DNA from 2 places in the Agarivorans sp. QJM3NY_33 genome. Region 1 is predicted to be linked to the other one. Evidence: predicted binding sites of a transcription regulator. Region 1 holds the regulator's gene; the other holds the start of a gene.
What was found. The regulator FliA, encoded in region 1, starts transcription of late flagellar genes. The targets are predictions, from matches to a motif close to CTAAAGNTNNNNNNNNNNNNGCCGATA.

Region 1 (15,417 bases):
CAATGGTGGTATTGGCTACCCTTGGCATGGTGGTTCTGCCAATGGCGGCATGGCTACTGGATATCTTGTTTGCATTTAATATTTCCTTAGCCTTGGTGGTGCTTTTGGTTGCAGTCTATACCAAGCGACCCTTGGATTTTGCGGTATTTCCTACGGTGCTGCTGGTTGCCACTTTATTGCGTTTAGCCCTAAACGTTGCATCTACTCGAGTGGTCCTTTTGGAAGGACACAATGGCGGAAATGCTGCGGGTAATGTGATTGAAGCCTTTGGTTCGGTAGTGATTGGTGGAAACTATGCTGTCGGCTTAGTGGTCTTTCTTATCTTGATGATCATTAACTTTGTTGTGGTGACCAAAGGTGCGGGTCGGATTGCCGAGGTGAGCGCGCGTTTTACTTTGGATGCGATGCCGGGTAAGCAAATGGCGATTGATGCGGATCTTAATGCTGGCATTATCGACCAAGAGCAGGCACGTGTTCGTCGTAGTGAAGTGACTGGCGAAGCCGATTTTTATGGATCGATGGATGGCGCGAGTAAATTTGTAAAGGGCGATGCGATTGCTGGGATCCTGATTCTTTTTATTAATATTTTAGGTGGTTTCATTATTGGTGTGGCCCAACACGATCTGAGTTTTTCGCAAGCGGCAGAAGTTTACACTCTGTTAACCATCGGTGATGGTTTAGTCGCGCAAATTCCATCGTTACTACTATCTATCGCTGCTGCTCTGATCGTGACCCGTCAAAATACCGAAGCCGATATGGGCGAGCAAGTTAGCTTGCAGCTGTTTAAAGATCCACGGGTTATGATTATCTGTGGTTCTATTTTATTGGTGATGGGGATTGTTCCGGGAATGCCGCATTTGGCATTCTTAAGTTGCGCTGCGGTGTGTTTGGTGACCGCGTGGTTACGGCATAAAGCCGATGTTAAAAAAGCTGCAGATACAGCCTTACAGCCAGCCAGCACTCATCCTCGTAATAGTAATGAGCCTAAAGAGTTGGGGTGGGATGATGTACAACCAGTTGATGTGATTGGTCTGGAAGTTGGTTATCGATTAATCCCGCTAGTTGATAAGACTCAAGGCGGAGAATTGCTTGCTCGGATTAAAGGTGTACGTAAAAAGTTATCTCAAGATTTCGGTTTTTTGGTGCCAGCGGTACATATTCGTGACAATCTGGATTTAGGCCCTAATCAATATCGAATTACCTTGATGGGGGTTACTTATGGTGAATCTGAAGTATTCCATGATCGAGAAATGGCGATCAATCCGGGCCAAGTATTTGGTAAAATTGAAGGCCAGCCAACCACCGATCCTGCATTTGGTTTAGAGGCGGCTTGGGTTGCAACCGAGCAGCGTGAACACGCCCAAACCCTTGGCTATACGGTTGTTGATTCGGCGACAGTGGTTGCCACCCACCTTAGTCAATTGTTAACCAATAATGCAGCTAATTTATTGGGACATGAAGAAGTACAAAATTTGTTAGACATGTTAGGAAATAGTTTACCTAAGCTTGTTGAAGGTTTAATCCCAGATACCCTGAACTTATCTACTGTTGTTAAAGTGCTGCAAAATTTACTGAGTGAAGGGGTGCCAATTAGGGATGTACGGAGTATCGTTCAGACCTTGGTGGAATACGGACCGAAGAGCCAGGATGCCGATATTCTGACCGCAGCTTGTCGTATTTCTTTAAAACGTTTAATCGTTCAAGAGCTAATTGGTAGTGAAGCAGAGTTACCGGTCATTACTTTGTCACCAGACTTGGAGCAAATATTGCATCAATCTATGCAGGCAGGTGGTAACGATGGTGCAGGAATGGAACCAGGTTTGGCCGAAAAACTGCAAGTATCTTTAACTGAAGCATGCCAAAATCAAGAATTAGCAGGCCAACCAGCGATATTATTGACATCCGGTATATTGCGTTCGAGTATGTCGAGGTTCGTTAAAACAGCAATGCCTGCATTACGTGTACTGTCGTATCAAGAAGTGCCGGAAGATAAACAAATACGTATTGTGAGTTCAGTTGGGCAATAGGTCCAATGGGTAAGCAAAAGGAAGGTGACCAGTGAAAATGAAACGCTTTTTTGCAAAAGACATGCGGACCGCGTTAGCCGAGGTGAAAGAGACTCTTGGTAGTGATGCCGTGATCATGTCCAACAAAAAGGTGACCGGAGGCATAGAGATTGTTGCTGCGGTGGAGCCTTCCAAGACTAATGCTAAGGGAGAAAACTCATCACGAGAGTTAGCCGATGATAGCGTCAATTTATCGTCCGTCAAACCTAAGCACAGTTCTAAAACGTCAACAAACCAACAGCTTGGTCATGATTTTGACGAAAATGCGAGCCTCAAAGATAATTTGACTAATTTTATGCAGCGCCATCAAAAGCGTCAGCAAGAAAATTTGCAACAATCCAGCTTAAATAAATCGCAACGGCCTCGAACCGTTCAGGCTCCTCGCTCCTTGGCTCAGCAGCAAGGGTGGATACAGCAAGGTTCAGCAGCCAAACCTGCGGCAAGCCGTATTGCAACGCCAAGCGCAGAGGCGAATCACAGTGAAGTGGGTGAATTAAAGAAAGAAATGGCAGCGATGCGAAAGTTGTTGGAACATCAAGTGTCGGGATTAATGTGGCAGGAAGTTGAGCGGCAAGAGCCTGTTCGAGCGATGTTAATCAAACAGTTACAGTTGGTTGGTTTTGATGAGGATATGGCCGATCAGGTGGCTGGTTATATCCCCGAAGAGCTAGGCGTACAAGAAGGCTGGCAGCATTTACGGGAATTACTGGCAAATCAGCTCCCTGTCGGCCAAGATGAAATATTGTTAAAAGGTGGAGCGGTTGCCTTATTGGGCCCGACGGGGGTCGGTAAAACAACCACTATCGCCAAATTAGCTGCGCAGTTTGCTATGCGCCATGGTCCTGATAGCGTGGCGATGATTACCACAGATACTTATCGTATTGGTGCTCATGAGCAACTGGCAACTTATGGTAAAATTATGGGCTGTGCAGTTCGAGTGGCGAATGATGAAGCTGAGTTGTCCCAGCTTTTATACCAGTTTAAAGATAAAAAGTTAGTCTTAATCGATACCGCTGGTATGAGCCAAAGAGATATCCGTCTACATGAACAATTAGACAAGTTAGTCAAAAATAGCCAAGTTAATATCCGTAATTATTTGGTGATGTCAGCCAATGCTCAGCGACGGGTAATTGAAGAAACTGTAAATCAATTTAAGCGAATTCCTTTGGCTGGTACCATACTTACTAAATTAGATGAAAGTTTAGCGTTAGGTGAAGTGTTAAATGTAACCTTGCGTCATGCTATACCAATCAGTTACGTTACTCATGGTCAGCAAGTACCAGAAGATATTGCAGTGGCGGTGCCTAGCGAATTAGTTGAGCAAGCTTTGTCGGTGATAGATAAGCATTCTCAGCAACACTTTTGGTTTAGTGAAACCGAACAACAGAAGGTTTCGGATGTATTCTAAACATAATGATTTTGATCAAGCTAGCGGCTTACGAATGATGCAACAAAAAAATAATGTGAAAGTAATCGCAGTGACTGGTGGAAAGGGTGGGGTTGGTAAAACCAACGTGACGCTTAACATGGGAATTGCAATGGCGGGTCAAGGCAAGCGAGTCATGGTCCTTGATGCGGACTTAGGTTTGGCGAATGTTGATGTGCTACTTGGGCTGCGCGTGACTAAAAATCTGTCGCATGTGCTATCGGGAGAGTGCACTCTTGACGAAGTATTAGTTGAGGGACCAAATGGGATTCTGATTGCGCCAGCAACTTCAGGAACTCAATCCATGGTTGAATTAAGCCCTGCGGAACATGCAGGTTTAATTCGCGCTTTTAGTAGTATGAAAACACCGATAGATGTTTTGCTGGTTGATACCGCAGCGGGCATCTCTGATATGGTGTTGAGTTTTGCAAAAGCGTCGCAAGATATTTTAGTCGTCGTGTGTGACGAACCAACATCAATTACCGATGCTTATGCCCTGATTAAACTACTCTCTAATAATCATGGGGTGTATAAATTTAAAGTTGTTGCCAATATGGTTCGTAGTTTAAGAGAAGGTCAGGAGTTATTTACCAAGCTGACTCGGGTGACGGAACGATTTTTAGATGCCACTCTCGAGTTAGTGTCTTGTATTCCCTATGATAACAATGTCCGATTGGCCGTTCGCAAACAACGTGTTGTGGTTGAAGCCTATCCTAAGTCACCAGCGTCTTTGGCATTTCGCTCTTTAGCCAGCAAAGCGGCTACTTGGCCGATACCTGAGCAAGCGGGAGGACATTTAGAATTTTTCATCGAGAATCTTCTCGAATTTGGACAACGCAAGAATAGAGAGCAGCTTAGTGAATAAAGTTGCCGCCTACGCCAATACCAGCGTTAACGACACTAATGCGTTAGTGGAGCGCCACGCCATTTTGGTTAAACGGATTGCCCATCACTTAATGGCTAGGCTACCGGCTAGTGTTATTGTGGATGATTTAATCCAATCTGGAATGATCGGGCTGATAGAAGCCGCTCGTAATTTTGATGGCTCTAAAGGTGCTAGCTTTGAAACCTATGCAGGGATCCGAATTCGCGGCGCGATGCTTGATGAAATACGCCGTGGCGATTGGGTTCCGCGTTCTGTACATAAAAATAGTCGCGCGATTAGTGACGCTATAGCTGCTGTTGAAAGAGAAAAAAATGGTGATGCTAAAGACGCTGAAGTTGCTGAAAAACTCGGGGTTTCTCTTCGCGAATACCATACGATGTTAGCGGATGTTAATTGCGGGCGAATCTTAGGCATTGAGGACCTTGGGGTAAACGAGGATGTCATTTCTAACGAAGAAAGTCGCGAGCAAAATCGTCCTTTCGAAGGTTTTGCAAATCAACGATTTCAACAATCTTTGGCGGAGTGCATCAAAGGGCTACCTGAACGAGAAGCCTTAGTATTATCGCTTTATTACGATGAAGAGCTTAATCTTAAAGAAATTGGTGAAGTATTAAGCGTTAGTGAGTCGAGAGTGAGTCAAATTCATAGTCAAGCGCTTGCCAGAGTGAAAACTCGAATGCGAGATTGGACACAATAGAGAAATTCATCCTTACAAAACTTATAAAAGATGGACTAAAATTGTGTTTATTAAGGCATAATAATGTATTACATAAATTTGTGACCCGTTTGTGGGCTAGTAAAACATCCAGCTGGGGGACGTACCTTGGATAAAAATATGAAAATTCTGGTTGTTGATGATTTTTCAACAATGAGAAGGATTATTAAGAACTTGTTGAGAGATTTAGGTTTCAACAATACACATGAGGCCGATGACGGTAACACCGCGCTACCAATGCTTAAGGGTGGCGATTTTGAGTTTGTAGTGACTGATTGGAATATGCCTGGTATGGAAGGTATCGATTTGTTGAAAAACATTCGTGCCGATGAGAGTTTAGCTCACCTGCCTGTATTGATGGTCACCGCGGAAGCGAAACGTGAACAAATTATTGAAGCCGCACAAGCCGGAGTAAATGGTTATATTGTAAAACCTTTTACAGCAGCTACTTTAAAAGAGAAGCTCGATAAGATTTTCGAAAGATTACAATAAAAGGAAGACGCGTGAGCACCGATACTCCGATTATTTCATTAGCGGATGCGCAACAACTGGTGATGCTACTTGAAATGGGAAAGGTCGCCGAGGCGAACCAACTAGTCAGTGAGCTATGTGCTCCAAAAGCTAACTTGCTGTTTGATAAAGTTGGCCAGCTCACTCGTCAACTTCACGATTCATTAAATGATTTCAAATTGGATATTCGGATCAATGAACTCGCGAACCAAGAAATCCCCGATGCCAAAGAACGTTTAAACTATGTCATCGAAATGACCGATCAAGCTGCTAATAAAACGATGGATGCAGTCGAGTCGGGTTTGCCGATTGCTGATAAATTAACCAATGATATCAATGATATTATGCCTGTATGGCAAAATTTGATGGATCGGAAAATTGAGTTAGGCCAATTTAAAGCGCTGTGTCACCAAATCGATATTTTTCTGACTAGTTCTTCATCTGATGCCGATAAACTACGTAACATGCTTACTGAAATTTTAATGGCACAGGATTTTCAGGATCTTACCGGGCAAATGATTCGAAAGGTGATCACTTTAGTTCAGGAGGTTGAAGAGAATTTAGTTGAGATGCTCACCTTGTTTGGCACTGACATGGTGGATGTCGCTCCTGGTCAAGATGATAAAAAATCGGGTGTTGAAGCAGAAGGCCCTATAATTAATAAAGAACAAAGGGATGACGTTGTTAACGATCAAGACGATGTTGATGACTTGTTGTCTAGTTTAGGATTTTAAGGGAGTAGCGCATGTCGTTTGATGTAGATGAAGACATCTTACAAGACTTTCTGGTAGAAGCGGCAGAGATCCTAGAGCAGCTTTCTGAACAGCTTGTTGATCTAGAAAAACGTCCTGATGATAGTAACTTATTGAATGCTATATTTAGGGGTTTTCATACCGTTAAAGGTGGTGCTGGTTTCTTATCATTAACTGAACTCGTTGACGTTTGTCATGGTGCGGAAAATGTGTTTGACACATTACGTAACGGTGGCCGCGGGGTGTCATCAGAGTTAATGGATGTCATACTTGAAGCACTTGATTCCGTGAATGATATGTTTGCTAAGGTGCAAGCAAGAGAACCTTTAACACCAGCTTCGCCAGAGCTTATTGAGCGATTGCATCAATTATCTCGGCCTGCTTCAGAAGATCAGGTAGTGGTTGAGCCGGAATCTGAGCCCGAGCCCGAGCCCGAGCAAATTCCAGAGAGTAAATCAGCTACTGGCACTGGTATTGATGATATTTCTGATGACGAATTTGAAAGCTTACTCGATGAGTTGCATGGCTCAGGTGCTCCAAAAGCAGCTTCTCAAGCGAGTCCGGTAAGTGCTGCAGCCCCTAGCGAAACTGCGAGTGGTGGCGATATTTCTGATGATGAGTTTGAAAAGCTACTCGACGAGCTACATGGCTCTAAAGCACCAAGTGCTAAACCTGCCGCTGTTACGCCAGTGGAAACGGCGACGAACAGTGACGAAATTGGCGATGATGAATTCGAAAAGTTATTAGATCAGCTGCATGGTGCTGGTAAAGCGCCTGAGGTTAAGGCGGCAGCCAAGCCCGAAGTCACCCCGAAGGTCGAGCCGAAGAAAGTTGCACCAACAAAAGTTGCAGCTACTCCGAAAGCTGCTGCTCCAGCCAAGTCTGAGCCGGCAAAAGCAGCGCCCAAACAAGCCCCTCAGGGGGAAACGACGGTTCGCGTCGATACCCGTACTCTCGACGAAATCATGAATATGGTTGGGGAATTAGTTTTAGTCCGTAATCGTTTGGTTAGTCTTGGTTTAACCAGTAATGATGAGGATATGGCTAAGGCGACCTCTAACCTTGACGTTGTGACCGCTGATTTACAGGGTGCAGTGATGAAAACTCGAATGCAGCCTATTAAGAAGGTGTTCGGTCGTTTTCCTCGAGTCGTTCGTGATTTAGCTCGTAGTTTGAAGAAAGATATTAACTTGGAATTGGTCGGTGAAGATACCGATTTAGACAAAAACCTAGTGGAAGCGTTAGCCGATCCACTGGTGCATTTAGTGCGAAACTCGGTTGATCACGGCATTGAAATGCCAGACCAACGTGAAGCGGCAGGAAAACCGCGTACTGGTGTCATTCGTTTGTCAGCCTCGCAAGAAGGTGATCATATCTTGCTGATGATCGAAGATGACGGCGCGGGAATGAATGCAGATAAGCTTAAATCTATCGCTATAGAGCGCGGTGTTTTAGATGCCGATGCGGCGGCAAGAATGCCAGACAAAGATGCTTATAGTTTGATTTTTGCACCAGGTTTTTCGACAAAAACTGAGATTTCTGATATTTCGGGGCGTGGTGTTGGCATGGACGTGGTCAAAACCAGTATCACCCAGCTGAACGGTTCTGTGGATATTGATTCTAAGCTCGGAGGCGGTACTACTTTACAAATCAAAGTACCATTAACGTTAGCTATTCTACCCACTTTGATGGTTGATGTAGGTAAACAGACTTTTGCTTTACCACTCACCAGTGTAAATGAAATCTTTCATCTGGATTTAACCAAAACCAATGTTGTTGACGGTCAGGAAACCGTTATTGTCCGTAATAAAGCTATACCTCTATTTTATTTGCAAGATTGGTTGATCCGTAATAGTCAATCTGGACAGAGAAGTTCTCAAGGACATGTGGTTATCGTACAGATAGGCCAACAACAGGTGGGATTTGTCGTTGACAACCTCATTGGGCAGGAAGAAGTTGTGATAAAAGCGCTTGACCAGTTATTGCAAGGTACCCCTGGAATGGCCGGGGCGACGATTACCAGTGATGGTCGTATCGCACTCATACTCGATATTCCTAGTTTACTAAAACGCTACGCTCGTAAGTTATAACGCCGAGCACAGCCCTTAAAAAGAATTGAGTATGGCAATAAAAGTATTAGTTGTTGATGATTCTAGTTTTTTCAGACGTCGAGTCAGCGAGATTATTAACGCTGACCCAAGCCTTGAGGTGATAGGTGCAGCTAAGAATGGCCGCGAGGCCATTGAAATGGTTGCAAGTTTAAAACCTGACGTGATTACCATGGATATTGAAATGCCAGTTATGGATGGCATTACGGCTGTAAAAGAAATTATGGCCAAACATCCCACGCCAGTGCTGATGTTTTCATCGTTAACCCACGATGGTGCTAAAGCGACCTTAGATGCTCTAGATGCTGGTGCACTTGATTTTATCCCCAAAAAATTTGAAGACATTGCTCGTGATCGTGAAGAAGCCGTCAGCTTGTTACAACAACGAGTAAAGGCCATTGCCAGACGCCGAGTGATAGCGCGTCGAGCGCCATCGAGTCTGACTCCCCGAGCCGACAAACCTTTGACGCCAAGCGCCCGGACGCCACTAAGGCCGACGACTGCGGCAAGCAGCCAACCTTCGGTAGAGCGCAAGGTTCGTACGTCTGGTGTGTTTAAACCTTCAGGAAAACGCTATAAATTAGTCGCGATAGGGACCTCTACCGGTGGTCCGGTGGCTTTGCAAACAATCTTAACTCAGTTGCCGGCTGGGTTTCCTAAGCCCATTTTATTAGTTCAGCATATGCCAGCTACATTTACAGCTGCATTTGCTCAACGCTTAAATACACTGTCACGGGTTAATGTGAAGCAGGCCGAGGATGGAGATGAATTGCGACCGGGTTGTGCTTATCTCGCACCCGGTGGCAAACAGATGTTAGTTGAGCCTCGCGGTCAGTATGGTCGCTTACGAATTATTGATGGCAATGACAAAGTCAACTATAAACCTTGTGTCGATATTACTTTTGCTTCTTTGGCGAAAAGTCATCAGGGCGACGTTTTAGCCATGATCTTGACCGGTATGGGGGCTGATGGGCGAGATGGTTGCCGTTTATTGAAAGATAAAGGCTCAACGATCTGGGCTCAGGATGAAGCCAGTTGTGTTGTTTATGGTATGCCACAGGCCGTCGCAAGTGCTGGACTCGCCTCCAATCAAATGCCTCTCGATCGTTTTTCTGAAGCGATAGTTATGGAAATTGGTAATGGATAAACTTAGCATCTTTGGCGTTATTTTAGCGTTCTCTGCTGTTGGGTTTGGTCATGTTTTTGCTGGTGGGTCGTTAGACGATTTAGTCAATGTACATGCATTAACAATTGTATTGGGGGGGACTATCGGCGCGGTAATGTTACAAACGCCGAGCAAACAATTTGTGCAAGCTCTGAAAGTGATACCGAAGGTTTGGTTTCAGTCGCAAGATAATGTACAGAACCAAATTCAATTGATATTGAATTGGTCTCATATTGTTCGTAAAGATGGTTATTTGGGCCTAGAACAACAGCAAAAACATGCAGATTCGTTTACTTTACGTGGTTTACAAATGCTGATAGACGGTGCCGAAGCTCAACAATTACAACAATCCTTAGAAGATGTCATCGACTTAGAACAAAGTCGTTTGGAACGTCAGGCGGGGGTGTTTGAAGCCATGGGGGGTTACTGCCCTACGGTGGGTATTATTGGTGCAGTACTTGGTTTGATTCAGGCTATGGATTTTTTAAGCAGTCCTGAGTTACTTGGAAAGGGAATTGCGGTTGCATTTGTCGCGACCATTTATGGTGTTGGTTTCGCCAATTTTATTTTCTTGCCTTTTGCCAATAAGCTTCGCTCGCAAGCGGGGGATCGCGCTATTTATCAGGAAATGACTTTAGCTGGATTGGTTTCAATCGCTGAAGGTGCCAGTAGTATTGAAGTAAAGCGTCGCTTACATAGCTTCGTTGTGGATATCGACTAGTATGCGTCATCGCTATGCTGCAGCTGCTAAGCGAAATGCAAACACAGAGCGTTGGTTAGTCTCCTACGCTGATTATATGACATTGATGTTTGCGTTGTTTGTAGTACTTTACGCGATGGCGATTACCAATGAAAAAGATTACCCCGAATTGCAACAACGCTTACAACAGGCGATTGCCTTATTTGAAGTTTCTGATGGGCAAGCTGAACGGAATGAAACGGTCTCGTCAACGGAATTGCTGATGGAATATGGTCACTCGATTTTGGATGGTCAAGTTATCATGCCTAACGTGCCGCCAACGACTTCAAACTCAGTTGCTCAGTCTAATCTAACCGAACTCGCAAGCCAATTGGCTATTGAACTTAAAGATATTTTCAAAACTGACGACATAGTAATAAATAGTGATGAAGACTGGCTAACCATTGAGTTAGATAGTCGACTTTTTTTTGCTAGTGGTAGTGCTTACTTGCTTAAGCCTGCTGAACAGTTAGTTTTACGTTTGTCCGAAAAGCTTAAAATGGTCGATAATTATATACGAGTGCGTGGTTATACCGACGAGCAAAGTATTGATAGTGAACTCTATTCAAGCAATTGGGAGTTGTCAGCCGCTCGGGCCACAAGAGTTGTTCGGGAATTGCAGTCAGATGGGATTCAACCGCAGCGAATGGCTATCGAAGCCTACGCTCAATATGCCCCGTTATCCGTGAACGGAAAACTGCAAAGCGATAAACAAAATCGAAGGGTGGTCATTGCACTCTCTAAATACATTTGGGACTCTTCAATTGCCCAATCGTCAGTTGTCGAACAAGCGCCAGCGGGAGATGAGCAGAAAGTTGTTAAGCCAGATAGTGAGACAATGTTAGCGGTGCCATTGGAAGGTGGTGGGGTGCGATTTACGACAAGGCAGGAAGAATAGGTGAAAGTTTGGACGGTTGCTAATCAAAAAGGCGGTGTCGGTAAAACTACAACGGTGATATCTCTGGCTGGTCTACTAGCGCAACAAGGAAAACGTGTCCTATTACTCGACACTGATCCCCATGCGTCGCTCACCAGTTATTTGGGATTTGATGTTGATAGTGTTCAGGGCACTCTTTATGAACTTTATCAAAACAGTCAACTCGATGATGCGATGGTGACCCATAGTATTCAAGCGACTTCGTTTGATAATTTAGATTTAATTCCTGCAAGTATGGCTTTAGCTACTTTGGATAAAGTGTTGGGGCAGCGTGAGGGAATGGGCTTGATTTTAAAGCGCATTTTGGCGCGTATTGAACATAAGTATGATTATGTGTTAGTTGATTGCCCACCAGTTCTGGGGGTGATGATGGTTAATGCTTTAGCTGCGAGTGAGCGAGTATTAGTGCCTGTTCAAACAGAGTTTTTAGCCATTAAAGGTTTGGAGCGCATGGTTAAAACCTTGAGTATTATGCAACGCTCTTGTCCTAACCGCTTACGCTATACGGTTGTTCCAACGATGTATGACAAGCGAACTCGTGCTTCATTAGCGGCCTTAAAGGAACTACAAGAAACTTATCCGAACAACATTTGGAATTCAGTGATACCCATCGACACCAAATTTAGAGATGCTAGCCTACGGCATGCGCCACCTTCCTATCATATAAAAAATTGCCGCGGGGTATTTGCTTATCAAACCTTACTCGCTCATCTTCTGCAGATGACCGATGAGCAGGGGCTATTATGAATAGCGATACCTTGATGGAGCAGGCTTTAGGGAGTTATTTTGATTCTTTATTGAAAGAACCTGAAAGTGTGCCTCTCAGCCCTGTTAGTGAAACCTTGAATCAGTCTTCGTTTGCCCCTGAACCTCAAGTGAAGCCGCTTGCGACTTTGTTCGCAGAAGCCGAGCAACGAGTTGCCGCTGTTGCGGAGGCTAAGCCGGTATTACTCCCTATTAAAGAGTTACCAGAACAGCCTGCACCAAAAGTTGAACCCGAGCATATAGCGCCTGCTGATGAGTCTTTGCCAGCAACGAGTATTCAAGTAGAAGAGCAGCTTGTTGAAGCGCCTTTACCGGAAGAATGGCACAATATCGAAACCGATAATGAGTTTCAGGTTCTATTTTTTGAAGTTGCAGGCGTTACTTTTGGAGTGCCCTTGACTGAGTTGGGCGGAATTCATCGTATTAGTGAAGTTAGCCCACTCTTTGGTAAGCCAGATTGGTTCGCTGGCATTATGATCGAGCGTGAACAAAAGTTAACGGTTGTCGATACCGCTAAGTGGGTGATGCCGAATCAGCCTTTTGAACCTGACTATAAATACTTGGTTATGCTTGGTGAAAGTAGTTGGGGTTTGAGCTGCGAGAAGCTATTTGGTACCGAGCGGTTGAATAAAGATGATGTAAAGTGGCGTGTTGATCCCGGTAAACGTCGTTGGTTAGCGGGAATGGTCAAACAAAGGATGTGTGCTTTATTGCATGTTGAAGAGCTACAACGAATGCTTTCTCAGGGGGTAAATATAGATGGATGTTAGAACTGTGAGGTAGAGCGAGCTCTGTTTAATTGAAAGACTAGGTAAATCCGCCGTTTAGTTTTATAACTTATGATATATACTTGAATAGATAAGAGTTGCGAGATCCAATTGGACTCATGAATAAAAAGGACATGCAGATGAGCGAGCAGCGTAACGTCGCAGAAAATATTGCCGAGGATGAAGTTCTACAATGGGTAACTTTTCAGTTGGAAAGTGAGACCTATGGTATTAACGTGATGCAGGTACAAGAAGTATTACGTTATACAGAAATAGCGCCGGTGCCAGGAGCGCCAAACTATGTTTTAGGCATTATCAACTTGCGTGGTAATGTGGTCACGGTGATCGATACGCGTTCCCGGTTTGGTTTGCCTTCATCAGATATTACCGAAAATTCACGGATCGTGATTATAGAAGCTGAATCACAAGTCATCGGGATTTTAGTGGATAGTGTTGCTGAGGTGGTTTACCTACGTTCTTCTGAAATAGATGCCGCACCAAACGTGGGTACTGAAGAGAGCGCGAAGTTCATTCAAGGTGTTAGTAATCGGGATGGACAGTTATTAATTTTGGTTGATCTCAATAAGCTGCTTTCTGATGAAGAGTGGGATGAAGTAAGCTCAATATAAATGGATTGGATTAATCTTGTTGCGTTATTGGTTATGTTGCTTGGCCTTGTGGGTGTTTACTGGTTAACACACAAGGCTAATCGACATATAGATTCCAGTGAAGCCAAAATGGCGAGTTTGGAACTGGTTATTAAAAATTTGTTAAGTAAGCATCGAGCCGCTGAAAAAGAGCTGCAAGAGTTACACGTAGCCAATGCTTCTTTAGTTCAAGAATTAGAGCGTCAGGCTGAGCAAGTCGAGCAAGCGTTTATTCGTAGCGCTCAAATAGAGTCACAAGATCCTGACAGCAAGTTGTACACCCGTGCCGTCAAATTGGTCGAGTTAGGCGCTGATTTAGAAGAGGTGATGCGCGAATGTGAATTACCTAAAGCCGAGGCTGAACTTCTATTAAGTCTACGGAATAAAATGAAAGGGCAAGCAAGCTAGCCTTGCCTTCTCTTCTCTCTGAACCACTGCACTTGCCAAGCCCCGTTTGCTGTTTGTTCCACAAAATCCTATTATCATGATTGAGTCAGAGTCGCTACAATGCTCGTTTAAAGTAGACTAAATGGTAGGTCTTCGGAACTGAATTGAGTGGTATTTGATTCAGCTAAATTAATTGTTCAGGGCAAGGTTGTTGTATTGTCCTGCGTTGTTGCTGCATGAATCTGCTATTTTATATGTTCTTATTGTAATCGGTAGGGGGGCTGCTGTAGTTGTTTTAGCTTGATTGGTTTTTCTTTGTATTTTGGACTGTTATCTCGATCTGCTTATCTTTTACATCTATTTTCTGAGTCAGTTGTCAGTTGTTCTTAATGACAGCCTTATGCGCTCGAGCTTCTAGTCGGCGGCCATGACCTATACACGAACGGCCGACCATATTCGATTGCTTCTGTATTTTGCGGAATGGTGTTTATTTCATCGTTGCTGGTCCGACTGAATATCTATTTTGATTTGGCTTTACTTTGATGGAACATCTCCTTAACATATTCGTTATTTCAATTGCTTGCCTAGATTTACGATCTAGCTGTGATACCATCCCGACACTTATTATATCAAGACACATTTGAATGCTGGAAGCTATTGGACTTTGCTGTGTTAGAGAAGAGCGCGTTCTTTTTGACAATTTATCGTTTACCTTAAACGCTGGCGATATCCTGCAGGTAGCGGGTCCCAACGGTGCGGGGAAAACTAGTTTATTACGTTTGCTTGCAGGTTTATCTCGTCCTGAGCAGGGAGAGATCCATTGGCAAGGGCAGAGCATTAATCAAATCTCTGATAGCTTTCATCAACACTGCCTGTATCTGGGGCATCATGTTGGGGTAAAGGCAGAGTTAAGTGCCGTAGAAAACCTACAGTTTTATTTGGGGTTGGCGGGTCAGTCCATGTCATTGGGGCAGCTATACGACTTGTTGGCTCGAGTCGGTTTAGCGGGTTTGGAAGATGAACCAACAGCACACTTGTCGGCTGGACAGCAGCGCCGAGTTGGCTTGGCTAGGTTATGGCTTGTGGAACGTCAATTATGGATCCTAGATGAGCCCTTTACCGCAATCGATAAGCAAGGTGTTACTTATTTAGAAGCCGTACTGAAGCAACATGCAGAGGCCGGCGGAATGATATTGCTCACGACGCATCAAACTTTAAATATCGATAGTGCCCATTATCGCGTGTTAAACATTGAGCCTGCTTATGAGGAAATTGTTTAATGCGGGTTTTTGTGAGTGTTGTTAAACGTGAGTTGTTAGCTGCATTTAGACAAAAGTCAGAAGTTGTCAATCCGTTATGGTTTATTTTGATTGTGATAACTTTGTTTCCTATTGCCGTTGGGCCAGAGCCGCAGTTATTGGCGAAAATTGCGCCTGGAATTTTATGGGTAGCGGCTTTACTCTCCTCATTATTGTCTTTAGAGCGCTTATTTCGAGATGATTATGCTGATGGCTCATTAGAACAGATGTTGTTGAGTGGCTCGTCTT
Region 2 (15,417 bases), 600 kb from region 1:
GGGGGGTGATTTAATATTCTCCAATAATAAACGTCACTTTAAGCTTGACCAAGAGGCTTTAGTTAAACATGGTTTGAGCCTGGAAAATATCTCCTCGAAGTCTTTGTCTGCAGATTTCGAACGCAATAAACATATCCACAATTGTTGGATGATCCACAAGGAATAGCGCTATGACTTGGGTGTTATACAGTACCGATGGTTGTCATTTGTGTGAAGATGCCAAAGCATTGATATTAGCCAGTCCTAATATCAGCGAACTGAGTGAACAAGATATTATTGATGATGAAGCTTTGACTGAGCAGTTTCGCTATAGTATTCCGGTGCTGTGTCATGCGCCTAGCCAGCAACAGTTAAGCTGGCCTTTTGATGCGAGTCAGTTAGAGCAATTTATAGAGAGTTGTACGTGTTAATTAACTTACAAGATGCAGTTTTGGCTTATGGTGATACACCTCTGCTAAACAAAGCCAATTTACAAATTAATAAGTCAGAAAGAGTATGTTTGGTCGGCCGTAATGGCGCAGGTAAAAGCTCTTTATTACAAGTGATTGAAGGTGCCGTATTACTCGATTCTGGGCAACGGCAGTTGGTGAATGATGTTGTGATTACTCGATTACAACAAGATCCGCCGCAAGCCAGTGATCAACGTATTTTTGATTATGTTGCTGAAGGTAAGCCACATATCGGTAAGTTGCTCAGTGAGTTTCATCACCTAGCTAACCATATTGGGGATGGTAGTGATGAAAAATTACTAAAACGTTTGCAAGATGTTCAGCATCATATTGATGTCGTTGATGGCTGGCAATTTGATAGTGAAATCCAAAAAGTACTTACAACCATGAAATTGGATGGTGATAAGCCTTTACAGGGTTTATCTGGGGGTTGGCTACGTAAAGTTGCATTGGCTAAAGCCTTGGCCGGTGAGCCGGATATCTTGTTGCTAGACGAACCCACGAACCATTTAGACATCACGACGATTAAGTGGTTAGAAGATTTTTTGATTAACTTTAAAGGCACCATTGTCTTTATTAGTCACGACAGAGCATTTATTCGAAAAATTGCCACGCGGATTGTAGATATTGACCGTGGCGTTCTCACTTCTTGGCCCGGTAACTATGATGCCTATCTCGAAGGTAAAATCGAATGGTTGCGGGTTGAAGAAGAGAAAAATGCCTTATTCGATAAACGCCTCGCCGAGGAAGAGAGTTGGATCCGTCAAGGTATTAAGGCCCGTAGAACCCGTAACGAGGGGCGCGTTCGTGCACTTAAGGCAATGCGTAACGAGCGTGGAGAGCGGGTTAACCGTTTGGGTACCAGCAAGATGCAAATCGATGATGGTTTGCGTTCAGGGAAAATAGTCTTTGAAGCCGAGAACATTAGTTTTAGTTACCCTAATCAACAGCCAATTATCTCTCCGGTTGATTTATTGGTGATGCGCGGTGACAAAATTGCCCTTGTGGGTGCCAATGGTTGTGGTAAATCTACATTGATTAAGATATTACTCGGCCAGTTGCAGCCGAGCAGCGGTCATGTGAAGGTAGGCACAAAACTCAGTGTTGCGTACTTTGACCAATATCGCCAAGAACTTGATCCCGAGAAAACACTTATCGATAATTTGGCCGGTGGTAAACAGGAGGTCGAGATCAATGGTGGGAAGCGCCATGTGATGGGCTATTTACAAGATTTTTTGTTTCACCCAAAACGTGCGTTTACCCCGGTCAAGGCATTGTCTGGTGGTGAAAAAAATCGCCTGATGCTCGCCAAGCTATTTTTAAAACCAGCAAATTTATTGGTGCTTGATGAACCAACCAATGATCTCGATGTCGAAACGCTGGAGTTATTGGAAGAATTAGTGAGCCAATATCCGGGGACTGTACTGTTGGTGAGTCACGATCGAAGTTTCATCGATAATACTGCCAGTCATGTTTGGTATTTTCCCGGTGAAGGGCAAGTCGATACTTATGTCGGCGGCTATTCGGAAGTACAGACTTATATCGAGCAACAGCAGCAAGGGCAACGCAGCAACTCGGTACAGAAAACAGAAGTGGGTAGCCGTAGTGTTAAGCCCACTAAAAAGTTATCTTATAAATTACAACTTGAGCTTGACCAATTGCCTCAAAAGTTAGAAGCTGCCGAAAACTTACTCGAAAAGCTACAAAAACAAGTAAATGAGCCAGAGTTTTATAGTTTAGAACAAAGTTTGGTTCAGACCACCCTAAGCCAACTGAATGAAGCTGAAACAGAATTAGAAGTGCTTTATTCACGTTGGGAAGAATTGGAAGAATTAAAAAATTCATGAAGAAGTCTATTATTAATCGTTCGTTATCGCTGGTATTTGCGCCCTTATTACTTTCTGCTGGTATGGTCCATGCCGCGCAAGTTGAGGCGTACTATTTGGTTGAAGAAATTCCTATTGAAATGGCGAATGGCTTAGCAGAAGCGAATAGCAGTTTTAATGTCACCGCTGTTAGTGAGGATGGGGAGTATGTTGCGGGCAATGCCTTAACTTTTCGTAACCCATTTCGTTTTTATGATTTCTCCGACCGCACTAGTTTTGACTACGGCTGTCAATATGCTGTAGAAGTATGTGATCTGTTTTTTGAAGGTGACAATAGTTTTTATGGTACCTATCGACATCGTTTATTTAATCAAGCCTCGGTCTTATATAAGTCTAATGTATTAGCATTCATTGCGCAGCGCAATGTGACAGGGGCTCACCTTAACGGAACTAACAGTGAGATCCCGACCTGGGACACCGTTAACGATAAGTTGTTCATTTTTGACGATAGTAGTCAGCAAACTTATACGACAGATACTCGAGTGAATCGTATTAATAGTTCGCTTGGTTGGGCTGTCGGTTACGATTCCGCACCTTTTAGTAATGGCTCTAGCTCGGTCTATACTCGAGAGTTTATTCAACGCGGGTTTGCGCTGCGCCTTAGTGACGATGCCAAAATTACTTTATTACCAACGCCATTTAGTAGTGATGGACAATTGAGTAGCGACAAAGGTGGTGTTTCGTCGGGTTTACAAGTCATTCAGAAAGACGGTAAGACGCTTGTGATTGGTTTGAGTAGTGTTAGTTACTCGAATAGCGATAGTTTTGGCGAATGTCAAACTGGTGACCAGGATTATTATTATCGCTGTTCTGGTTTTAATACGCAGGCTTGGGTGTGGGATATTACTAACGCCGACGATGGCGATGCGGTGGAAGGCGTGCCCTTGGTTGAAGGTTACGTTCGTTCTCAATATGGCGATGCACCCAATTATAATTTCATCAAGGACTACAACAGTCATGCGGATATATTTGTTGGGATCTCTTCTGACGATGTTTATGATTCAACCACGGGTTCTCGCGGACGAGCGGTATTTTATAGCGCAAATGACGATGGAAGTTATTCACTAAATCAAATCCCTAACATTAACATCGGTGGTGATAGTGCAGACTTTGAAGACTCGGTCTCACATACTTGGGCAAATGCCGTTAATGATGCGGAATTGATGGTTGGCAACTTGCGTTATACGCAAGTGAAATCACGTAATCGCCCAGTAGAAGCTTTTGTTTATGATAATGATCAAGCTTCTAGTTCTTATCAACAAGTGGTTTGGCCACTGCGTGACTTGCCATTTAATGGCGCTAATAGCGAATTTAGTGATATTAATAATGATAATTTGATTGTCGGTTGGGTTGATGCAGATGGTGAAGAACAGCCTTCTTATAGTGGTACGACTCGTAGGCAGAGTGCAATTTTGCTAGATTTTGATCGTTATAAGAATGGTGAAAGTACCTATAACTGGAGCCTCAATTCCTTAACTTGTTATGAACAAGACGGACAACCACGGATGCCACTATATCGGATTGAGTATGCTTCTCAAATCCTCGATGACGGCACTGTTTACGCGAGTGGGTATCACTACGAAACACCGGATGACCTTATTCATGGTGTTAATCCGAGACCCGTGTTATTGCGTTTAGAGCGTAACCCTGTAGTCACTGATATCAATGATATTGCTAGTTGCCCAATGCTTGAAGAAGCGTCTTATGAGCGCCAAGGCGCAGGCGTTTCTTGGTTTGGTTTATTGTTATTACCCTTAATTTATGTGAGACGCTTCAAAAAACGTTAATCTTTTTGTTGGTTGTAACAAAAAGATCAAATGCTTAGCGAATACTTAAAAATTTGTTTTTGATCTTTGTAAAACGATAGGCGATAGTAGAACGGTGGTCCTAAACGGACCGCTGGTTTATTTTCTGATCTTGATGAGGAATAGTCTATGAAAAGACAAAAACGCGATCGTTTAGAAAGAGCGCATGCCAAAGGTTATCAAGCAGGGTTATCTGGTCGTTCTAAGGAGACCTGTCCGTACGGAGGAGTTGACGCGAGAGGGCATTGGTACGGAGGATGGCGCGAGGCGCTTGAAGAACGCGTTTCAGGATTAGACAATCATTAATGAATAAAAAAAGCCCTGTTGGTTAACAGGGCTTTTTTATAGGAGATGATTTACTTAGAAGCTTGATGTGTCAGTAAATAAACCAACTTTCAGGTCATTTGCGGAATAAATTTCTCGCCCATCGACCTCTACAACACCATTGGCAATACCCATCACTAATTTGCGCATGATTACGCGTTTCATTTGGATTTTATAGGTCACTTTCTTTGCTGTGGGTAAGACTTGTCCAGTAAATTTAACCTCACCAACACCCAGTGCTCGTCCTTTTCCTGGACCGCCACTCCAACCTAAGAAAAACCCAACTAACTGCCACATCGCATCGAGCCCGAGACAACCTGGCATCACTGGGTCGCCAGGAAAGTGGCAACCAAAAAACCATAAATCTGGATCAATATCTAATTCGGCAATAATTTCACCATTTCCAAATTCACCACCTTCATGACTAATTTTGAGAATGCGATCCATCATTAACATATTGGGGGCAGGAAGCTTACTATTTCCTTCACCAAATAAAAGACCTTGGCTACAGTCGAGTAATTCTTGGCGTTCATAGCTAGTTTTACCTAGATCTTTTTGTGAAACCTGAGTCATGATTTAAACCTTTAAAAAATTTGCCGCTACTTTAGCGAACAGGTGTGCGCTAAACAAGTCCGATGACTAATAAATTTGTTAGAGTTTGAATAAGCCGAGTATTTTTCTAAGTAAGTAAGCGAAAAAACTGTTGTTTTGGCCTTCAGGATGAATGTTTCTATGGATCTGTCCATAGACACTTTGCGCATCATATACATCACCGGCAGGTTGATTAAAGAGTAACTGAACGGCTTGTTCAATATGCTCAATAGCAAACAACTTAAGTTTACCTTGAGTGCAGGCCTGTATCACATCGTGATTCAAATTTAACTGATTAAGGTTGGCTTTGGGAAGTATCAATGCAAAGGGACCAGCAATCTTACTTTGTTGAGCTATCCGATAGAAGCCTTCAATTTTTTCGTTAAGCCCACCAACTGCGAGAATATTACCTTTTTGGTCGAGCGCTCCGGTTACGGCGAAGCTTTGTTTAATGGGAAGGTTCGCCAATGCGCTCATCATCACCAAAGCGCCCGCCATTGAGGCACTATCACCATCGATCTCATGGTAAGATTGTTCAAATACGATGTTACCAGACAGCGGGAAATGGTGTTCTTTGGCAAATAACTCGCTGAGATAACCTTGAATAATCATCATGGATTTTGCATGAATATTGCCGCCTAGCTCAGCTTTGCGTTCAACATCGGTAAAATCACCTTCGCCTTGGTGAGCGGTCGCAGTGATCCGGATTGGCTCTCCAAAAGACAAACCGAGACCGTTAAAGTCAATAACTGATAAGCCATTGATTTGACCTATTTTTTCACCAGAAAGCTCAATCTTAGTTTGTTGATCTCGATATGCTAGATCACTAAATTGTTGCTGGCTATTGATGTTTCTATGTAGTGTATTTAATGCGCTGGCGAAGCCCTCGGCATTATGGTTCAGCTGTAAATGGGCCAATAAACGAAGTGGCTTGATGATGTGGTGAATATCGAGGCTGAGCAAGTCGTTATGTTCACACAAGCGTGAGGCATAACCAAGTACCGAAGTATAAAGTTTAGCATCGAGTGGTGCTAGTTTCGTATCGCTCAGCGTAGCATTAATCTGACTTAGATAGGCTTCGATATTGACACTGTTTAGTTCAACTTCACTGGGTAGTTCGGTTTCAATCAAGCTGAGTTGATATATTTCTGGGTCGAGTTCTAACAAAGCAGAGATAGCCATCGGCTCACCGAGTAATACGAGCTTCGGTTTGAAGTCTGAGGCTTCTGGTATCATTGTCGCTTTGTGACTCTTCGCTCGAGACCAATCCAAACGGGATGATTTTAAGCAAGCCTTTAATTCAAACCACAATCCGGGATCTGCTATAACATCATCACTATTGAGCACAAATACACCGTGCGGGGATTGTTGGAACAAACCTAAGTCGATGCCTGTTAAATCGGCAGCAGAGCTACCACTGCGAATTGAGCCGAACAGAGCAGCTCTTGAAAATTCTGGACACAGTATTGGCTGATGTTGGCTTTGCCAAACTTTGTAATAAGCTGAAATATCATTCGCCGGCTGTTGTTCAATTAAAGCATGATACAAGTCTTGAACAGCATCAACTAAGCCGAGTTGTTGCTGGCAGCTGTGTAACTGTATAAATAGCGACTTATTGGCTTCAGCTTGTACGCTTATGCTCGATGTAGGCTCAGCTCTGATGAGTTCGTTTAGTTGTTGCATGAGTTGCTTAAATAACGGTAGAGCCCCTGATTTAAGCTGAAAATAACTGGGCTGATAGGGCGTTTTTGGCCGGTACAACATGACATAGTCGCTGGTTACAGTTGGTGAGCGCAACAGGGCTTGAAGTATTGACTGATGCTGTAGGTAACTGGCTGCTTGGCATATCATGAGAGGCAGACTAGGAGCTTGTGACAAAAAATAATCAAAGCTTGCTTTTGCCAAGGGCATTAAGTTTGCCCATTGGTGATGACTATTGGGAGTCACATTAGCCAAATTAAATGTAGGCTGTAGTTTATCGAGCGGTATTTCAAAGTTGGTCAAGTTGGTGTTCCCATAAAATATTAGTCGTCAGACGCGAGTCGTTAAATCACCAGTAAATCAGATTGTTATCACTTTTTATAAAACAATAACTGCTATCCAGCCAAATACCAATAATGGTAGGTTGAAGTGGATAAATGTTGGTACAACCGTATCCCAAATATGATCATGCTGGCCGTCACTATTTAATCCCGCCGTTGGACCTAAAGTTGAATCGGATGCCGGTGAACCTGCATCACCCAGTGCCGCTGCTGTTCCCACTAAAGCAACGGTTGCCAGTTCCGAAAATCCTAAAGAAATAGCTAAGGGGACATATATAGCGGCAATAATCGGGATCGTTGAAAACGATGAGCCGATCCCCATGGTGATTAACAGACCCACAATCAGTAATACTGCTGCGGCTAACATTTTATTGCTACCTAACATATCTGCGGCGCTCGATACCAAGTCGGGTACGCCACCGGTTTCTTTCATTACGGCGGCAAAGCCAGCTGCGGCAATCATAATAAAGCCAATCAAAGCCATAAGTTTTACGCCTTCAATGAATAAATCTTGGCTGTTTTGAGGGCGGATCCCTGATGCTGTCGTTAATAATAGAAAGCCAGCTAAAGCGCCGATAATGATCGAGTTACTATAAAGCTGAATCGCCAGAGCTGCGAATATAGCAATAATGTTAATCAACAGCTTTTGAGTCGGCATTGCAGGCGCGGAACTCGCCGAAGCCTTAAGCATATCACTACGATATTCGCGTGGTTTACGATAAGAAATAAAGATCGCACTCAGCAAGCCGACAACCATCCCAAGAGCCGGGATGGTCATAGCCAAGGGAAGTTGTGCTTTATCGATACTTAAACCATTGTTTTGTAGATTGGTAAATAAAAGTTGATTTAGGAAGATGCCACCAAACCCAACTGGCAACCACATATAGGTTGTAACCAAGCCAAAAGTTAAACAGCAAGCGATTAAACGGCGATCGATTTTTAGCTGATTTAAAGCACCAATCAGCGGTGGAATTAAAATGGGGATAAAGGCAATGTGCACTGGCACCAGATTTTGCGATGCGATGGCCATGAGAATGATGGCGCTTAACATCAACCATTTCACTAAGCTTAAGCGGCTTTCTCGATGTTTGTCTACGCGGCTGATAATCTTTTCGGCAATAAAATCAGTCAGTCCACTGCGAGATATTGCCACAGCAAAAGCACCAAGTAGGGCGTAACTGAGAGCAATTTGAGCACCATTGCCTAAACCTTGTTCGAAGCTAGAAATTGTTTCCGCCAGGGGCAGTCCTGAAACGAGGCCTCCGACTAACGCGCTAATGGTGAGCGCTAATACTACATTTACCCGCATGAGACTAAGTATTAGCATTAAACAAACGGAAACAACAACGGGGTTAAACATGAATGAGATCCTATGGTTCTTCAGGGGTATCTTGTGGAATAGGAAGCGGCCAACCACCTAAGGTCTGCCATTTATTTACTATTTTGCAAAATAGTTCTGCGGTTTTTTGCGCATCGTAAAGTGCCGAATGAGCTTCTTGATTACTAAATTCAATATCAGCTTCCCGACAGGCCTTCGCTAACACGGTTTGACCGAGCGCTAAAGCGCTCAAACTTGTGGTATCAAAACTCACGAAAGGGTGAAAAGGGTTACGTTTGATCCGACATCGCTCAACCGCAGCGTTAAAGAAACTCATATCAAAAGCGGCGTTGTGAGCCACCATGACAGCACGGCTACAGCCGTGGGCTTTCAAGGCCTTACGAATTGGCTTAAACATTTCTTTTAGTGCGAACTCTTCACTCACCGCAGCACGGAGCGGGTTTGTGGGATCGATACCGGTAAACTCTAAAGCAGCTTTTTCTAAGTTTGCTCCCACAAAGGGATCAACGTTAAATTGCACGCTGTCGAGTACATATAACTCGCCATTTGCATCGAAGCTGAGTAAGCAAGCCGCTATTTCCAATAATGCATCGGTGTTGGCATTAAAGCCTGCCGTTTCAATGTCGATAACAACCGGGTAATACCCTCGAAAGCGGTTCGACATAAGCTGAGAGCTGTGTTCTGTAATGGTCATAATCTGGCATAGTATTTACTGAGGCGCGCATTATTACAAAAGCAGCAAAGAATCGCGAATTTGCTTTAAAGATAATTGGCCTTTGGCCGATATTTTAAGGAGAACAGAGGATTTGCGACTATGAAACCTTATTTATTGTTAACTTTGGCGCTTGGGACGACGGTCACTCACGCTAGTGTACGCAGCTATTCAGCATCAATGGACGATTCAACCTGGGTCATGTCCAGCCAATCTCCCATTGAATGTCGTATGGACCATTTTATTCCATCGTTTGGGATCGCTAGTTTTGTTAGTCGCGCCTCGAAGAATGTTAATTTAGACTTCTACTTAGACATGTACAAAATTTCGCCGCAGACACATCAGGTTTCATTACGCAGTGTGCCGCCGATGTGGAAACCTGGGGCAAGTTCTAAAAGAATTAGTGAATTGTCTTTTTACCAGCAATTTGACGGTTACGTGCACGCCCAGCCAGCTTGGCAAATGCTGAGCGAATTAGAAGACGGTAATATCCCCACTTTTTATTTTGACGATTGGTATGCTAATAATGCGACGACATCGGTGGGGATCTCATCGGTTAACTTTAAGCAACAATATAACGATTTTTTGAAGTGTGTGGGGCGATTGTTACCTTACTCATTCGATGATATCGCCTTCACTGTGTTGACTTATCAATCCAATAGTAACGAGTTGACTGCGCGTTCTAAACAACGTTTAAGATTGATTGGTGACTATGTTAAGAATGACCCAGACATTGATGTTGTATTGGTTGATGCTTACACCGATAGTTATGGTGGTAAATGGATAAACCAAGAATTGTCGGATAAACGCGCCAAGCGAATCAAAGATTTTTTTAAATCGAGTGGTTTAGACGACAGCGTGATCGAGGTGGCGGGTCATGGTGAGCGGCGCCATGTCGCAAGTAATGATAATACCTTAGGTCGCGAACGAAATCGCCGAGTGGTTATTTCCTTAGGTAAAGATCTACTCTAAATTTCTATGATGTGCTGTAATAGTGGCGCTTTATGACTCAAGAGCCAACAGCTAATCGCCTAGCGAATGTCGCCCGCAGCTAAAGGCTGCGAGCAGCTTGTTGAGGACGAGCATTAACAGCGTCAACTTAGGCGTAAATACTTAGCTTCTTTGATTAAAACGAACCTGAAAGGTATTACGCTGTTGAGTGCGCGGTAATAAGCGTACCGTCGCGTGATGTAGCTCTGCAATATCTCGGCTAATCGACATCCCTAAACCCGCACCATCGCCTTTTTCGGTATTTGCCCGATAGAAGTTATCAAATAGTTTCTCTCTGGTGTCTTGGCTGATGTCCGTACCACTATCACTGATCGTGACTTCGATGTCATTGGCTTGCGCCTTCAGTTTGACGTCAATTTCACTGTGGCTTCCTGAGTATCGGATTGCATTATCAATTAGATTCCTAAATAAAATACTTAATAGTATTTCATCACCATCAATGTAACAGCTATCGCCTTCAAAACTGAGTTCTTGATGTTGGCGCAGTGCAATGGGGGCTAAATCTGCTAAAGCTTGCTGTAGAACTTTGGCAAGATCAAAATTTTGGCTGATTAAATCTGTGATACTTTCCACTTTGGCAAGTGTGAGTAGTTGATGTAACAAACGATCGGTACGATCAATGCCTTTAAGAATGTTATCTAAATCTTGCCTTAGTTGCTGTGGATTTTCACTAAGAATAGCGTTTTCAGCATTGAGTCGTAAGATGGTTAATGGGGTTTTTAGTTCATGAGCTGCCATACGAGTAAAGCGTTTTTCCCGTTGCCAAGCTTGTTCCAGCTGCACTAGAAGCTGGTTTAAAGCATCCACTAAGGGGGAAAGCTCTCGAGTTTGATTGGTCACATAGATCCGATCTAATTTGTGTGCACTACGTTGAGCAATGGCGGTACCCAATTCGGCAATCGGTTTGAAGTTTTTGTCGATTAGAAGTACCAATAGCATGATCAGGCAGGGGACCAGGATCAATTGCGGTAAGGTTGCGGTAAAGGCAATTTTATCGATCACTTCTTGGCGGATACTTTGTTTTTCTGCCACCACTATATATTGCTGGTGCTCAGAAGTATTCGCCATTGCTAGTTTAAAATATCGCCACTGCTCATTTTTCATCGAAATGTCACCATAGCCAGAAGCGTGTTTTAGCAGTGGCAGTGGTCCAAGTCGCTTGTTTGAACTCCATAGTAGGTGCTCATCTTGATAGAATTGGAATAAGATGTTTTGCTCATAAGGATGGCCGTAAGCAGTCGCAGGGCTGTCATCATCTTCGGTCAATTTTTGAATACGATTCATCCATAAATCAAATTGTTGCTGTTGCTGAGTAAACGTTAAGCGGTCGGTCGCAACAGGACTTACCATGAGCAGCAATTTTGCCGATTGGCCGAGCCGGGCGTCATAGACTTCTTCAATTTCATCGCGAGCAGATAAAAGACTAAAATACAGTGAGACCACCAGTAATAAACTTGCAACTACAATGATCGATATTGTTAATCGGCGCTTTATTGAGAATGTTTTATTTTTCAATGATATAACCCACACCTCGAATGTTCTTGATCACTTTGTTTGGTACTTTTTTACGCAGATTATGAATATGTACTTCAATGGCGTTGTCACTGGTTCCTTCATCCCAGCCATGCAGTGACTGTTGTAGTTTCTCTTTACTCAGAACTCGGCCTGCATTAGTGATTAAACTTGCTAATATTTTGTATTCGTTGCGGGTGAGTTTTAGAGGATTTTGCTGAAAGTTAATGGTTTGTTCAATGAGAGAAAGTGATAGTTCTCCTAATTGGATTGTTTCATTTGCGCTACCGGATTGACGGCGGATCAACACCCGCAAACGGGCTAATAACTCTTCGAGGGCGAAGGGTTTGCCGAGGTACTCGTCGGCACCAGCATCCAGCCCTTTAACGCGGTCGTTAATATCATCGCGGGCCGTTAAGATCATCACCGGTAAGTCAAAACCAGTTCTGCGAATTTCACGCAGTACTTCTAAACCGTCAATGTCGGGGAGTGTCAGATCTAAAATAACGGCAATAAATTGTTCGGCTTTGAGTGTTGCTGCGACCCCCATGCCACGCTCAAGCCAATCTACGGTATAACCGTGGCGCGTCAGTGATGCAGTCATTGATTGGCCGAGTAATACATCATCTTCTACTAGTAACAAACGCATAGGTTATTTTAAGCTCTCCAAACGTAAGGCGATTTGTTGTTGCCGACCTTTGTCTGCCAGCGGTCGATCTGGCCGAGCTGCGGCTTGCTGGGCGCGGGTTAAATATTCAATGGCCTGTTGCTTACGACCATCTTCAGCCAAAAAGTCACCATAAAAATAGTTTGGGTCAATCCCATCGGGATTAAGGGCTAGTGCTTGTTTAAGCATCGCTTCTGCCTTGTCATCGTCGCCAAAACCGATTGGCCATCCTGGCACTTTGTAGTATAGCGAACCTAAGCTGGTATAGGCAGAGCCATCTAAAGTTTTTGGGTTTTTATCAATTACTTGCTCTAAGAGTTGCTTCGCTTCTTTGGCTAAACGTAATGCGGATAAACCGCCTTTGGCGCCAGCTAGTGAGGCTTTGTTAATTGCTAACCAAACTTGTAACTCCAAATCCTTGGGATCGTTATTTACGGCTTGGTAGTTGAGCTCGATGAGTTGTTCAAAACATTGTACTTGTGCTTTGTTTGGTTCAACTTGGTATTGGCAATGCGCCCAGTCACTTTGGATCTGTGGTAAGTTGTCGTTTGCAGCGAATGAAGCGCTGCTAGCGAAAAGGCTACTCACAAGTAAGCCGCTTAAGGTATGAGTCGTTTTCATTGTATGTTCCTTGTTTATTGGCTGTTGTGATTAATGAATTGGTGGATTGTCGCCTGTTGTTTACGAATCGAGTTTGCGACCAGCGACGGGAATATTTGATTCACTCGAGCAAATAGCTTTTCTGGCCAACCGATCCATTTCGCACGGTGTTCATGCTGGAGTATATTCAGCACATGCTGTGCAACAATTTGCGGTAAGTCGCTATGGTTGCCTAATTGTTGGTTGAGTTGACAAACTGCATCGCTATTGAGTTCGGTGTCGGTGGCGCGCGGCGCAAGGTAAAGCATTCTGATTCCGGTACCATCCAGCTCTCTATCCATGGCTTCACTAAAACGATGTACGCCCGCTTTTGCGGCGCAATAGCTTGCGTAGCCTGGATAGCCGATCGAGCCAAAAGTGGAACCAATGTTAAGAATGATCCCTGGCCGGCTAATCCAATCCAAAGCTGCCTGACTTAGTATGATTGGGGCCATTAAATTTAGCTGCATTTCTTGTTGTAGTGACTCAGTGCTTCGTTGCCTGAGAAAGCGAAATTGATTGCTACCAGCATTGTTGATCACAACACTAATCGTTTGCCCCTGTTGTTGGTAGTCAAGCGCCACAGATTTGAGCCGTTTGATGTCGTGAGAGGACAGTAAGTCAATACTTAAACTCTGGTGTCGTTCCGGGGCGCTAAGGGATTGGCGCAGCGCTTCTAGTTTTTGCTGATTTCTTGCCACTAACAATAACCGTGCACCTTGCTCGCTAAGTTGCTTTGCGATGGCTTTTCCAATCCCGCCAGATGCGCCTGTTAGTAACACTGTTTTGTCTTGAATAAGCATTTCTTATCCTTATGCTGCCTGCTCGGCAGCACTAATATTGAGCTCTCTTAACATCTGCCCGTAGAGTGAAAACACCATATTGGCCGAATCAATAATGACCTTTTGATCATCCTGATCTGTGATTTGATTCATTAACCCTTCAAAAAATAAAATGTGTTGTTGGTCTAACTCACTATGCGAAAGCAAGTAACTAAGAGCTTCATCGGGAAGGTCAAGCGTGCTCTTCACTAGCGTTGCTATCTGAGCTCCAACTCCCACGCTAGTGCCTTCCAATACCCAGACCATGCCAAATAAAGCCAAAGGATTATGACGATCAATCTGGTGATACAGGTAGGCAACCATCAGCTCGATAGCTGGGCTCACTTTACCTTGGGCTTGATTGTCTCGAACTAGTTGGGCGTTGCCATGACAAGCTTCGATATCATTCAAGATCCATTCATGATGACCTTGTTCTTCGGTAATATATTCTGCGATTGCTTCTCGTACCCACTCGTAGTCCGCTGATAGTCGGCCACCGCAGGCCATGAGTAAGGGCACGGTATGTTTCACATGGTGAAAGGCTTGAGTGAGAAAGGCGAGGTACATTTCGCGATTAATTTCCCCGCGACTACAAGCAGCGAACACTGGCGCTTGTAACATTTGTTGTTGAGCAGCTCGGGTTTGTTGTTGTAAGGTTTCAAAAAAAAGACTCATTGGACTCTCCTGCAAATTTGCTTAGTTGATTTCGGTTATTTGAATATGGTCGAGTGCGTCACTTGGCGTATCCAAGACTTCCTGTACCCATTGTTCAAGCACCATTCGTTTGGGTCGACCGTTAGCGGTGAACCATTCTTGATGAGAATAAATTGATGGAATCGCTATCACTCGCTTGATTTGCGCGTAATCGGGGAGCTTTTGATTGAGTACTTGTATACGTTGGTTGATGTTTGCTTGGCTCTCAGTGACCGCAGTTAGAAAAGCTTGGGCATCTCCGGTTATGATGAATGGGCGACCAGCAAAATGACTCTGCGCTTCAGATTCAATCCACTCTGGAGAAATATTGCGACCAAAACTAGTAATAAGCTGGTTTTTCTTACGGCCCAGTAATGTGACAAATCCCTGATCATCTATGGTGGCTAAATCTCCGGTTGCGAGCCAAGGGGCGGTGAAAGCCATACCTAAGTAACCAAGTGCAATATTACCTTTTACCAGCAACTCACCGTCATCGGCTAGCTTGACTTCTACATGCTCTAATACTTGGCCGCAGCTCCCAGGTTTATACGATTTCTCGGTGTTAATACATACCACTGAGCCGCATTCAGAAAGACCATAGCCCTCATAGGCTGGGATCGAAAGTTGATGAGCAAGCTGGATAAGCTCTGGCGCAACGCGAGCCCCGCCAACAGCAACAAAGCGTAACGATTCTGCCAACTGAGCTTGCTGTTGAACCAGTTGGATAAGCGCCATTAATAATGCGGGTGTCAGCACCAAGCTATTGGGTTTCTCGCGTATTAGGGCGCTGGCAAAAACGTTAGCTTCAAATCGACTGGAACCATGTAAACCGAGGCTCTGGCCATGATAGATCTTCGCCGTAACACCGAGTAATAACGGAACATAAACCCCAGTAATATTTTCCAGTAAGGTTGATAAAGGGAGTA

Region 2: the regulator FliA is predicted to act here: its motif matches at 9,196-9,222, upstream of ACRRSY_RS11290 (flagellar protein MotY).

The regions. Positions count from the first base shown of each region.
Region 1 covers NZ_CP194039.2:1,900,959-1,916,375, forward strand. The annotation lists gene flhA (flagellar biosynthesis protein FlhA) at 1-2,027, shown strand, start outside; gene flhF (flagellar biosynthesis protein FlhF) at 2,059-3,474, shown strand; gene ACRRSY_RS08625 (MinD/ParA family protein) at 3,464-4,357, shown strand; gene ACRRSY_RS08630 (RNA polymerase sigma factor FliA) at 4,350-5,075, shown strand; gene cheY (chemotaxis response regulator CheY) at 5,202-5,585, shown strand; gene ACRRSY_RS08640 (protein phosphatase CheZ) at 5,597-6,337, shown strand; gene ACRRSY_RS08645 (chemotaxis protein CheW) at 6,349-8,445, shown strand; gene ACRRSY_RS08650 (protein-glutamate methylesterase/protein-glutamine glutaminase) at 8,477-9,610, shown strand; gene ACRRSY_RS08655 (flagellar motor protein) at 9,603-10,349, shown strand; gene ACRRSY_RS08660 (flagellar motor protein MotB) at 10,351-11,265, shown strand; gene ACRRSY_RS08665 (ParA family protein) at 11,266-12,051, shown strand; gene ACRRSY_RS08670 (chemotaxis protein CheW) at 12,048-12,839, shown strand; gene ACRRSY_RS08675 (chemotaxis protein CheW) at 12,977-13,465, shown strand; gene ACRRSY_RS08680 (DUF2802 domain-containing protein) at 13,466-13,891, shown strand; gene ccmA (cytochrome c biogenesis heme-transporting ATPase CcmA) at 14,515-15,150, shown strand; gene ccmB (heme exporter protein CcmB) at 15,150-15,417, shown strand, end outside.
Region 2 covers NZ_CP194039.2:2,500,855-2,516,271, reverse strand. The annotation lists gene rlmKL (bifunctional 23S rRNA (guanine(2069)-N(7))-methyltransferase RlmK/23S rRNA (guanine(2445)-N(2))-methyltransferase RlmL) at 1-166, shown strand, start outside; gene ACRRSY_RS11330 (glutaredoxin family protein) at 171-410, shown strand; gene uup (ATP-binding cassette ATPase Uup) at 404-2,296, shown strand; gene ACRRSY_RS11320 (DUF3466 family protein) at 2,293-4,122, shown strand; gene rmf (ribosome modulation factor) at 4,270-4,446, shown strand; gene fabA (bifunctional 3-hydroxydecanoyl-ACP dehydratase/trans-2-decenoyl-ACP isomerase) at 4,501-5,037, opposite strand; gene ACRRSY_RS11305 (AAA family ATPase) at 5,116-7,059, opposite strand; gene ACRRSY_RS11300 (Na+/H+ antiporter family protein) at 7,135-8,457, opposite strand; gene rnt (ribonuclease T) at 8,468-9,130, opposite strand; gene ACRRSY_RS11290 (flagellar protein MotY) at 9,251-10,120, shown strand; gene ACRRSY_RS11285 (ATP-binding protein) at 10,262-11,674, opposite strand; gene ACRRSY_RS11280 (response regulator) at 11,664-12,320, opposite strand; gene ACRRSY_RS11275 (tetratricopeptide repeat protein) at 12,324-12,959, opposite strand; gene ACRRSY_RS11270 (SDR family oxidoreductase) at 12,974-13,780, opposite strand; gene ACRRSY_RS11265 (TenA family transcriptional regulator) at 13,790-14,473, opposite strand; gene ACRRSY_RS11260 (AMP-binding protein) at 14,495-15,417, opposite strand, start outside.